One region of the Catenibacterium faecis genome, then DNA from elsewhere that is predicted to be linked to it. Evidence: a T-box and tRNA genes for the amino acid it is inferred to sense, from the RefSeq annotation. Region 1 holds a T-box; the other regions hold tRNA genes.
The links. A T-box is a leader RNA that pairs with one kind of tRNA and senses whether it is charged. The one in region 1 lies ahead of ileS (isoleucine--tRNA ligase), so its partner is inferred to be a tRNA-Ile.

Region 1 (3,286 bases):
ACTTAAACATTCCGATGTCTTAGGGGCTTTAATGCATTTAGGTATTAAGCGTCAATGTATCGGTGATATCAATGAAGAGCCACTTTCCTTTGCCTGTATGACAGAAAATAGCGATTATATTCGTATGAATCTCACACGTATCAAACGTTCTTCTATTCATTTAGTAGAAAGTAAAGAACGTCTTTCTATTCAGCAGGATACCTATACTAAAACAGTGATCGTTTCTTCTTTGCGTTTAGATAAGATGGTTGCGCAATTATTTGGCATCTCTCGCAATAAAGCAGTAGAAGCCATTCGTGGTCAGTATGTCAAGCTTAATTACAAAGTTATTGAAGATATTTCAAAAATATGCGATAATAACGTTATAATATCTTTACGTCATCATGGCCGAGTAAAGATATTCATAACAGATAGAAGAACAAAGCAGGATAATTATGTAATAGAAGGCCAATATTATCGATGAGGGGACACGGTTATGGGATACATGTTCAATAAGCAGCTTCGTGGATATAATACTGAAGAAGTCGATGATACGATTGAGACTTTAGAAAAGAAAATTCAGGAAACTACTTTACAAATCAGAAGACTTGAAAAAGAATTGGATAAAGTTAAAAAAGAAAATATCGCGATGGCTAATCGTCAATCTATTGAACGAAAGACCAATGAAGAGATTTCCCGTCTTGCTTTAAAGGAAGCCAGTGAACTCATTACAAAGGCGAAGCATAATGCGAATATGATTCTTAAAGAGTCTATGAATTATGTGAAGGGTTTAAGTGATGAAGTAGAAGGCTTTAAGGATGAAGCAAAAGATTTTAGGGCTGAAATTGTAAAAATCAGCACAGAATTGCTAGAAACTATTGACAAATCAGAAATTTTTAGTTTAATTAATGAAGAAGAAAAAAAAAGCGAAGAAAGAGAGCGCTGATCAAGAGAACTTATAGAGAAACCGTGGGTGGTGGAAACGGTGAAGGTGTATTGGTCAGGAATCACTCTGGAGCTGCATCCTGAATAAAGTAGGGAATGCCGTTGATTGCGTTAAGATCTTAAGTGCATATCGAATGATATGAACAAAGGTGGTACCGCGTGCAAACGTCCTTTATGAAGGACGTTTTTTTATTTGTGAAAGGGGATATATATGAATTACAAAAGCACACTCTTAATGCCAAAAACTGATTTTGAGATGCGTGGTAAGCTTCCTACTAAGGAACCTGCTTACGTAGAAAGATGGCAGAACGCTAACATGTATGAAAAGGTGATCAAGCAGAATGAAGGAAAAGAACATTTCATTTTCCATGATGGACCTCCATATGCAAATGGTAATATGCATGTTGGACATATGTTAAATAAGGTTATTAAAGACGTTATTTGTCGTTATAAGAATATGGAAGGTTTCTATACACCATATATTCCAGGATGGGATACTCATGGTTTACCTATCGAAAATGCAATTCAGAAGCAGGGTGTAGATAGAAAATCTATGTCTACTGCAAAGTTCAGAGAAAAATGTTATGCATATGCATTAAAGCAGGTTGAACGTCAGATGCAGCAGTGTATCCGTGTAGGTACATTTGCAGACTACAAACATCCATATTTAACTTTACATAAAGAATTTGAAGCAAGACAGATTGATGTATTTGCGAAAATGGCTGTAGATGGATTAATCTATAAAGGATTAAAGCCAGTATATTGGTCACCTTCATCTGAATCAGCATTAGCTGAAGCAGAAGTAGAATACCATGATGTAAAATCACCTACTATCTATGTACGTTTCAAGGTAAAAGATGGTAAAGGTATCTTAGAAGGTGATGATAACTACTTTGTAATCTGGACTACTACTCCTTGGACAATCCCAGGAAACCAGGCAATCTGTTTAAACCCACGTTTCACTTATGCATTAGTTAAATCTGAAAAAGGTAATCTTGTTGTCTTAGAAGAATTAGTTGATTCATTATGGGAAACATTTGGATTAAAAGAAAAAGAAATCTTAAAACGTTTCAAGGGTGAAGAATTAGAATACATCACATGTACTCATCCACTTTATCCAGAAAGAGAATCATTAGTTATCATGGGTGACCATGTTACAACTGATTCAGGTACTGGATGCGTTCATACAGCAAGTGGATTTGGTGTAGACGACTTTAACATCTGTCAGAAATATAAATTACCAGTACTTGTAAACGTTGATGAACATGGCTGCATGATGGAATCATGTGGTGAATGGCTTGCAGGTCAGTATGTTGATGATGCAAACAAGACTGTTACAGTAAAACTAGAAGAATTAGGCGCTTTATTAAATCTTACTTGGATTACACATAGCTACCCTCATGACTGGCGTACTAAGAAGCCTATCATCTTTAGAGCAACTGACCAGTGGTTCTGTTCTATCGATAAGATCAGAGAAAAACTATTAAGTGAAATCGATAGCGTTAACTGGATCAATGAATGGGGTCATATTAGAATCTATAACATGATTAAAGACCGTGGTGACTGGTGTATCTCAAGACAGAGAACTTGGGGTGTTCCAATTCCAATCTTCTATTGTGAAGATGGTACTCCTGTAATTGATCAGAAAGTATTTGATCATGTATCAGCACTATTTAGAGAATTCGGTTCAAACGTATGGTTTGAAAGAGATGAAAAAGATTTATTGCCAGAAGGTTATACAAACGAACATTCACCAAATGGTATCTTCAAGAAAGAAAAAGATATCATGGACGTATGGTTTGACTCAGGTTCATCACATACTGGTGTATTAGTAGAAAGAGGATTAGGCTATCCAGCTGATCTATACTTCGAAGGTAGTGACCAGTATCGTGGATGGTTCAACTCTTCATTAATCATCGGTACTGCAGTACATGGTAAAGCACCATATAAGACTGTCTTATCTCATGGTTTCACTCTTGATGGTAAGGGATTAAAGATGAGTAAGTCTGGTGGTAACGCTGTAGATCCAATCAAGACAATCAATAAATGGGGTGCTGACATCTTAAGATTATGGGCTACTACTGTAGACTTCCAGTCAGATGTACGTATCTCTGATGATATCTTAAAGAAAGTATCTGAAAGCTATCGTAAGGTAAGAAATACTATGCGTTTCTTACTTGGTAACTTAAATGATTTCAAGGATACTGATGTATTACCAGTCAATGAATTAGAACCAGTTGATCAGTATATGTTAGCTAAGTTAAATGACTTAATGGATGCATATCATAAGTCTATGGATGCTTATAACTTCTCAGAAGCAAACAAGGAAATCTTAAACTACTTCACTAATACATTAAGTGCA
Region 2 (3,286 bases), on a different contig from region 1:
CGAGAATGGTGTTTTAGGATGTCTAGCAAGTGCCATTCATGCCTTTACAAAGCCGGGAGACAAGATTCTTTTTCATAGTCCTACTTATGTAGGGTTTTCCACTGTATTAAATGATACAGACCGAGTGGCTGAATTAAGCCCTCTTGTAAAGGATAAAGAGGGTGTGTGGCGCATGGATTATCAGGATATGGACAAGCGTATCAAAGACAATAACATTCACTTAGCGGTTTTCTGTTCTCCTCATAATCCATGTGGACGTGTATGGGAAAAAGAAGAACTTGAACAGGCAATGAATGTTTTTAAAGAAAATGATGTCATTGTCGTATCAGATGAAATATGGTCAGACATTGTATTTACGGGATATAAGCATATTCCTACTTATAGTATTAGTGAAGATGCTAAAAGACGCACAATCTCTATTTATGCACCGAGTAAGACATTTAACTTAGCAGGACTTATTGGCAGCTATCATATTATTTGTGATGACTATTTAAGAGAACAGCTCAACAAAGTAGCTACTTCAACACATTACAATAGTATGAACGTTTTATCCATGCATGCTTTAATAGGTGCCTATCGTGAAGAATCTATTGAATGGGTGAATGAATTAAATCAGGTACTTGAACAGAATATGAAATATACCTATAACTTTATTAAAAACAATGTAGAAGGTATTGAAGTATCTCAAACGCAGGGGACTTATATGGTGTTCCTACATTGTGAAGACTACTGTCTAAAGAATCATCTGACTATTGATGAACTTATTCAAAAAGGATGGGATGTAGGTGTAGACTGGCAAAGTGGTGTTCAGTTCCATGATCCATGGGGTATAAGACTCAACATTGCATTACCACATGAATTATTACAGGAAGCTATGCAAAGATTAAAAGAATACGTATTCTAACGTGAAAAGGACAGCCTCTAAACGGCTGTCCTTTAATAATAGGTAAAAAAGGGGCTGTAACGGGTAAATAACTCATTATAGTTTCATAAAAAGCAAAATGCGGACCGTGACCCTCAAAAAAGTGAGACAATTCACCTATTGAGGAGTAATTTGAAAGACTCATGATGCATTCAAAGGGAGTACGAACAGGAAGCTTTCGGCAACGAGTGAAGTTGGAAACAGGGTCATTGCAGTAGCACTTCAGACTATCAAGAGCCACATCCATAGAGCGTCCAAGAATAGTCTTAACCTTTGTGGTGAGTAGAGAATGTTGTGTTTGCTTTGTTTCATAATAGTTTAACTACTAAAAAGGGCTAGAAATGAATATTCATTCATTTCTAGCCACACGATTTTTATCATTTGTCAACAGTTTGATAAAAAATAAAAACCTCCTCAATTTCAAATTGAGGAGGTTCTTCGGCATTTAATTGCCTAATTTCTTCTACTATAGGATTGATTTATAATTGGTGGAGCCTAGGAGGATCGAACTCCTGACCTCCTGCGTGCAAAGCAGGCGCTCTCCCAGCTGAGCTAAGGCCCCAAAGAAATTTTAAATAAACATGGTGGGCCTGAATGGATTTGAACCATCGACCTCACCCTTATCAGGGGTGCGCTCTAACCAACTGAGCTACAGGCCCATGTTTAACAGTTTTAGAAATGGTGGGCCTGAATGGATTTGAACCATCGACCTCACCCTTATCAGGGGTGCGCTCTAACCAACTGAGCTACAGGCCCATTTCTTGACTGCTCACCTATAATACCATGTAGAAATACACTCGTCAACAAAAAAATACATAAAATTAAACAATAAATAAATAAAGTCCCATTTTTAAGGGACTTTATTCGACTTTATTCGTTCTTAATTTTCTTTTAAATGGGCAATATCGATATATGAAGGAATACCATTCTTATAAGTAATAGCGATTTCACCCTGAATTAATGGATATAAGTAATCATAAAGTTCTTGAGTGATATCATTACCTTCTTTAGTAATCCACTCTGCTGGAACTTTCTGTTCTAGGTTCGCAATATCCTGTACATTACTATAGATACATTCTGCAGTATATGGATCATTGCTAGTTCTCTTAACACCCATCATAACATTTGTATGATCAGCAAGTGCTGTTTCTACAGCCTTTTTACCAATAAAGAAAGATTCATCAATATCTACTTTAGAGGCAATATGCATTGCACATCTTTGTAGTACATTTAATTCGATACTTCTTACTTTACATCCAAAATGTTCTTTACAGATATTTTCTAATACCTTACCAGTACCAAAATGGATTGGATGACCAAATGCATCATACTGTTGTGAATCACCACTATCTAAGAAGTTTCCGTTTTCATCATGAATACCTTCACTTACTGCAATCATGATAGAAGACTTTTCTTTGAACTTTTCTTCAATATCCTTCAAGAAACGTTCTTTATCAAATACGACTTCCGGTAAATAAATGAGATCAGGGGCATCATTACATTCAGTTCTTGCAAGTGCACTTGCAGCAGTTAACCAACCTGCATTACGTCCCATGATTTCTACAATAGTAATTGCATCTAGCTTATAGATAGAAGAATCATAAGCAATTTCTAACATAGAGCTTGCAACATACTTTGCAGCTGAACCAAAGCCTGGAGTATGATCTGTACCCATCAAATCATTATCAATAGTCTTTGGAATTCCAATGAAGTGAATAGGGGAATTGATTGTTTCACCATAAGCTGCAAGTTTAGCCACAGTGTCCATAGAATCATTTCCACCAATATAGAAGAAATCAGTGATTTCTAAATCATTAAACTTTTTAAATAACAAGTCGTAAGTGTCTTTATCATCACTTACTGTAGGCAGCTTATAACGACAGCTTCCTAAATACATTGCTGGGGAATGCTTTAATGCATCAATTTTTTCCTCAGAATTAAATGTTGTACCTAGATCCATGAAGTGATCTTCTAATAGTCCCTGGATACCATTAACCATACCATAAATATGAGTAAATCCTTCTTCCTGGCATTGAGTAATAACACCTGCAAGAGAGGCGTTGATGGCAACCGTAGGCCCACCAGACTGACCAATAAAACAATTTTTCGTATTCATTTTATGCTCCTTTTGTATATTTCATCTCCATTTTAACATTAAATGCATTTGATAGAAAGATTTAATAGTAAAAATACAGGGTGATAATTAATTATACTAAAAAGGATACCCCCTAAGGATATCCTATTTGCTGCGGAATTTTATAAAACTAATGAATGCAGCAACAAGTACAATCATTGCGCCTACAAAACCGATGAAGTTTAAAGAAGTGTTTGTATAAACGACTCCACCTAGCCAGGTACCACTTC
Region 3 (3,286 bases), on a different contig from region 1:
TGCATGGAACATCTTTTCCATGAAATAAGATGTGAGATATTCAATAAAGCAGGCGACAATCGCTCCTTCTATAAAGATGAGAGACCAATCTTTAGAAATAGGAAACAAAGCACATACAACAATCGCACCTGATCCATAAATAGGAATGCAAGGTCCAGTTAAGAAACCGCTGTTATGTATCTTATGACCTGTAGCAATAGGGCAGATAAGTGATTCCCAGATCCACCCACAGAAACTATAAATAAAGAAGGAAACAACAAGTATTGTCCAGTTATTCGCAAATGCATCTAACATATCTTAACCTCCTCGTTAACCTTTCACCCATTATAGCATTATAGGAATATAGAAACAAAGAAAACTATAATTTGAGCTTAACTTGTTCTTTTTACCAGGAAAAAGGGAGTAAGAAGCAACTGAGACATTTACGATTATAGGTGCAATAATTACAAAAAAATTGGAATTAAGATGCCAGAGAACACAATTGACTACTTTATTTTAGATAAACTGTTATAATAGTATATGAAAAGAGAGGTAAAAATAAAATGAATACAAATGATATTTTAAAAAAAGTAGACCACACATTATTGGCTCAGAGTGCCACTTGGGAAGACATTAAGGTGATCCTAGATGATGGAATCAAATATGGTACAGCATCTGCATGTATTCCAGCTGCTTATGTGAAACAGGCAGCAGAATATGTGGATGGTAAACTTCCCATCTGTACAGTTATTGGATTCCCAAATGGATACAGTACAACTGCAGTAAAAGTATTTGAAACAAAGGATGCTATCGCAAATGGTGCATCTGAAATTGATATGGTTATTAATATCGGATTTTTAAAAGATAAGAGATATGAAGAAGTAGAAGATGAAATCCGTCAGATTCATGAAGCATGTGATGGTAAAATTTTAAAGGTTATTATTGAAACATGTCTTCTTACAGAAGAAGAAAAGATCAAGATGTGTGAATTAGTCACAAATGCAGGTGCAGAATACATTAAGACATCAACAGGGTTCTCAACTGCAGGCGCTACATTTGATGATGTAAAGTTAATGCATGATCATGTAGGTGAAGGAGTTAAAGTAAAAGCAGCAGGTGGTATTAGCTCATTTGATGATGCTGAAAAGTTCATTGAACTTGGTGCTGACAGACTTGGTACAAGCCGTCTTGTAAAAATTATGAAGAATACAGACACTGGGGCAGGTTACTAAAAGTAAAGAACCATAATCCTTTATATAGGACTATGGTTCTTTTTTACGCAATGAAATAAAAAAACAGACACAAATGTGTCTGCTGATTTTTATAAATGGTGGAGCCTAGGAGGATCGAACTCCTGACCTCCTGCGTGCAAAGCAGGCGCTCTCCCAGCTGAGCTAAGGCCCCAGAAAAATTTTAAATAAACATGGTGGGCCTGAATGGATTTGAACCATCGACCTCACCCTTATCAGGGGTGCGCTCTAACCAACTGAGCTACAGGCCCATGTTTAACAGTTTTAGAAATGGTGGGCCTGAATGGATTTGAACCATCGACCTCACCCTTATCAGGGGTGCGCTCTAACCAACTGAGCTACAGGCCCATTTCTTGACTGCTCACCTATAATACCATGTAGAAATACACTCGTCAATAAAAAAATGAAGAAATTATAGGCAAGGTAGAAAAATGTTTGATATATACAATGAAAATAAGGGAAAAATAATATATCGTTAAAATTGGTTAAAATATTACTAAAAATTTTACCTCATTTTATCTAGATTGTGATATATTAATTATTATAGTAATATTGAGGAGGAAAAATAAATGGCTACAATTAAGGATGTTGCGAAAGCAGCTGATGTATCTATCGCAACTGTATCAAGAGTATTAAATGAAGATAAAACATTGAAGGTTTTACCTGAGACAAAAGAGAAGATATTAAGAGTGGCTAGTGAACTCAATTACTCCTTAAAATCAAAAGAAAAGAAGAAAACATTTAATATAGGTATTATCCAGTGTTATACATTTGAACAGGAATTTAGAGATACTTATTTCTTATCTATTTTACAGGGTGTAGAGAAATATTTAAGAAAAGAAAAGATGGCTTCTACAAAAGTAAGATATGATGATATGAATATGAAACAGGTATTAGAAGGTGTGGATGGTATTATTTGTATTGGAAAGTTTGAAAAGAAGTATCTTGATACATTTAGTAAGTTATCTAGTAGAATTGTTTTGCTGGATATGGATTTGTCTCCTATCACAAATGTCTGTATCTCATTGGATTTTGATGACGCGATGTGTAAAGTAGTCAACTATTTTCATTCGCAGGGACATGAAACGATTGGTTTTATGGGAAGAAATGAATATGATGAGATGTCTTTACAAACAATTTCTAGAAAGAAAAGCTTTATTAAATATTGTGAATATTTAGGAATAAAATATGAGATATTTACAACCGGTCATGAAATGACTGGAGATGAAGGTTATTCTGTCATGAATCGTGTGATTGAAGAAGGAAAAATACCTTCCGCAATATTCTGTGCCAATGATCCTCTTGCGATGGGTGCTATGCAGGCTTTATTAGATGCAGGAATCAAGGTTCCAGAAGAAGTGTCTATTATGGGATTCAATGATGTGGATGCATGTAACTTCACACGACCTACATTATCTACTGTCTATGCACCTTCAAGTGAGATGGGAGAGATGGGGGCTTCGTTGTTACATAGAATGATCACAGAAGAGGATATCAGCTATCCATGTAGAATACAATTACCATGTCAATTAGTTATTAGAAATTCATGCAGAGAGAAGTAATAAAACTTCTCTTTTTTTATTTTAGTAAAATAGCAAGTAAACAAAATAGTAAAAATAATTAAAAAAGTATTGATTATTTTACTAAAAGGTTTATCATAGTAGATGAAGAAAATAACAAAATAAAAAAGAGGAGAACCCATAATGAACCATCAGATTAACAGATTACTCAACTTTGCGTTACAAAAAGGCATGATCGGTACAGATGATTTGTACTATGCCGCAAATTTAATTTTAGACTTACTTCAGTTAGATGAATTTGAACTAGAAGAAATCGATGAAAAATTAGAAACAGCACAGGATATCATTGATCATATTCTTGACTATGCAGTAGAAAAAGGTATGATTTCAGATTCTGTGACTGAAAAAGATTTATTTGATACAAGACTTATGAACTGCCTCATGCCTCGTCCTAGTGAAGTAGTAAATAAGTTCAACACTCTTTATAATGAATCTCCAGAAAAAGCAACAGACTACTTCTATGATTTAAGTATTAGT

Region 2: it encodes a tRNA-Ile, which carries the amino acid that the T-box ahead of ileS (isoleucine--tRNA ligase) is inferred to sense. The anticodon was not compared.
Region 3: it encodes a tRNA-Ile, which carries the amino acid that the T-box ahead of ileS (isoleucine--tRNA ligase) is inferred to sense. The anticodon was not compared.

What each region holds. Positions count from the first base shown of each region.
Region 1 is NZ_JACRWG010000014.1:35,076-38,361, reverse strand. It holds gene H8909_RS04935 (YlmH family RNA-binding protein) at 1-463, shown strand, start outside; gene H8909_RS04930 (DivIVA domain-containing protein) at 476-925, shown strand; T-box leader at 900-1,100, shown strand; gene ileS (isoleucine--tRNA ligase) at 1,136-3,286, shown strand, end outside.
Region 2 is NZ_JACRWG010000039.1:5,763-9,048, forward strand. It holds gene H8909_RS09005 (MalY/PatB family protein) at 1-904, shown strand, start outside; tRNA gene H8909_RS09010 (tRNA-Ala) at 1,409-1,484, opposite strand; tRNA gene H8909_RS09015 (tRNA-Ile) at 1,505-1,581, opposite strand; tRNA gene H8909_RS09020 (tRNA-Ile) at 1,602-1,678, opposite strand; gene H8909_RS09025 (6-phosphofructokinase) at 1,803-3,038, opposite strand; gene H8909_RS09030 (sugar transporter) at 3,162-3,286, opposite strand, start outside.
Region 3 is NZ_JACRWG010000062.1:6,105-9,390, forward strand. It holds gene H8909_RS11110 (putative ABC transporter permease) at 1-294, opposite strand, end outside; gene deoC (deoxyribose-phosphate aldolase) at 543-1,211, shown strand; tRNA gene H8909_RS11120 (tRNA-Ala) at 1,308-1,383, opposite strand; tRNA gene H8909_RS11125 (tRNA-Ile) at 1,404-1,480, opposite strand; tRNA gene H8909_RS11130 (tRNA-Ile) at 1,501-1,577, opposite strand; gene H8909_RS11135 (LacI family DNA-binding transcriptional regulator) at 1,799-2,791, shown strand; gene galT (UDP-glucose--hexose-1-phosphate uridylyltransferase) at 2,933-3,286, shown strand, end outside.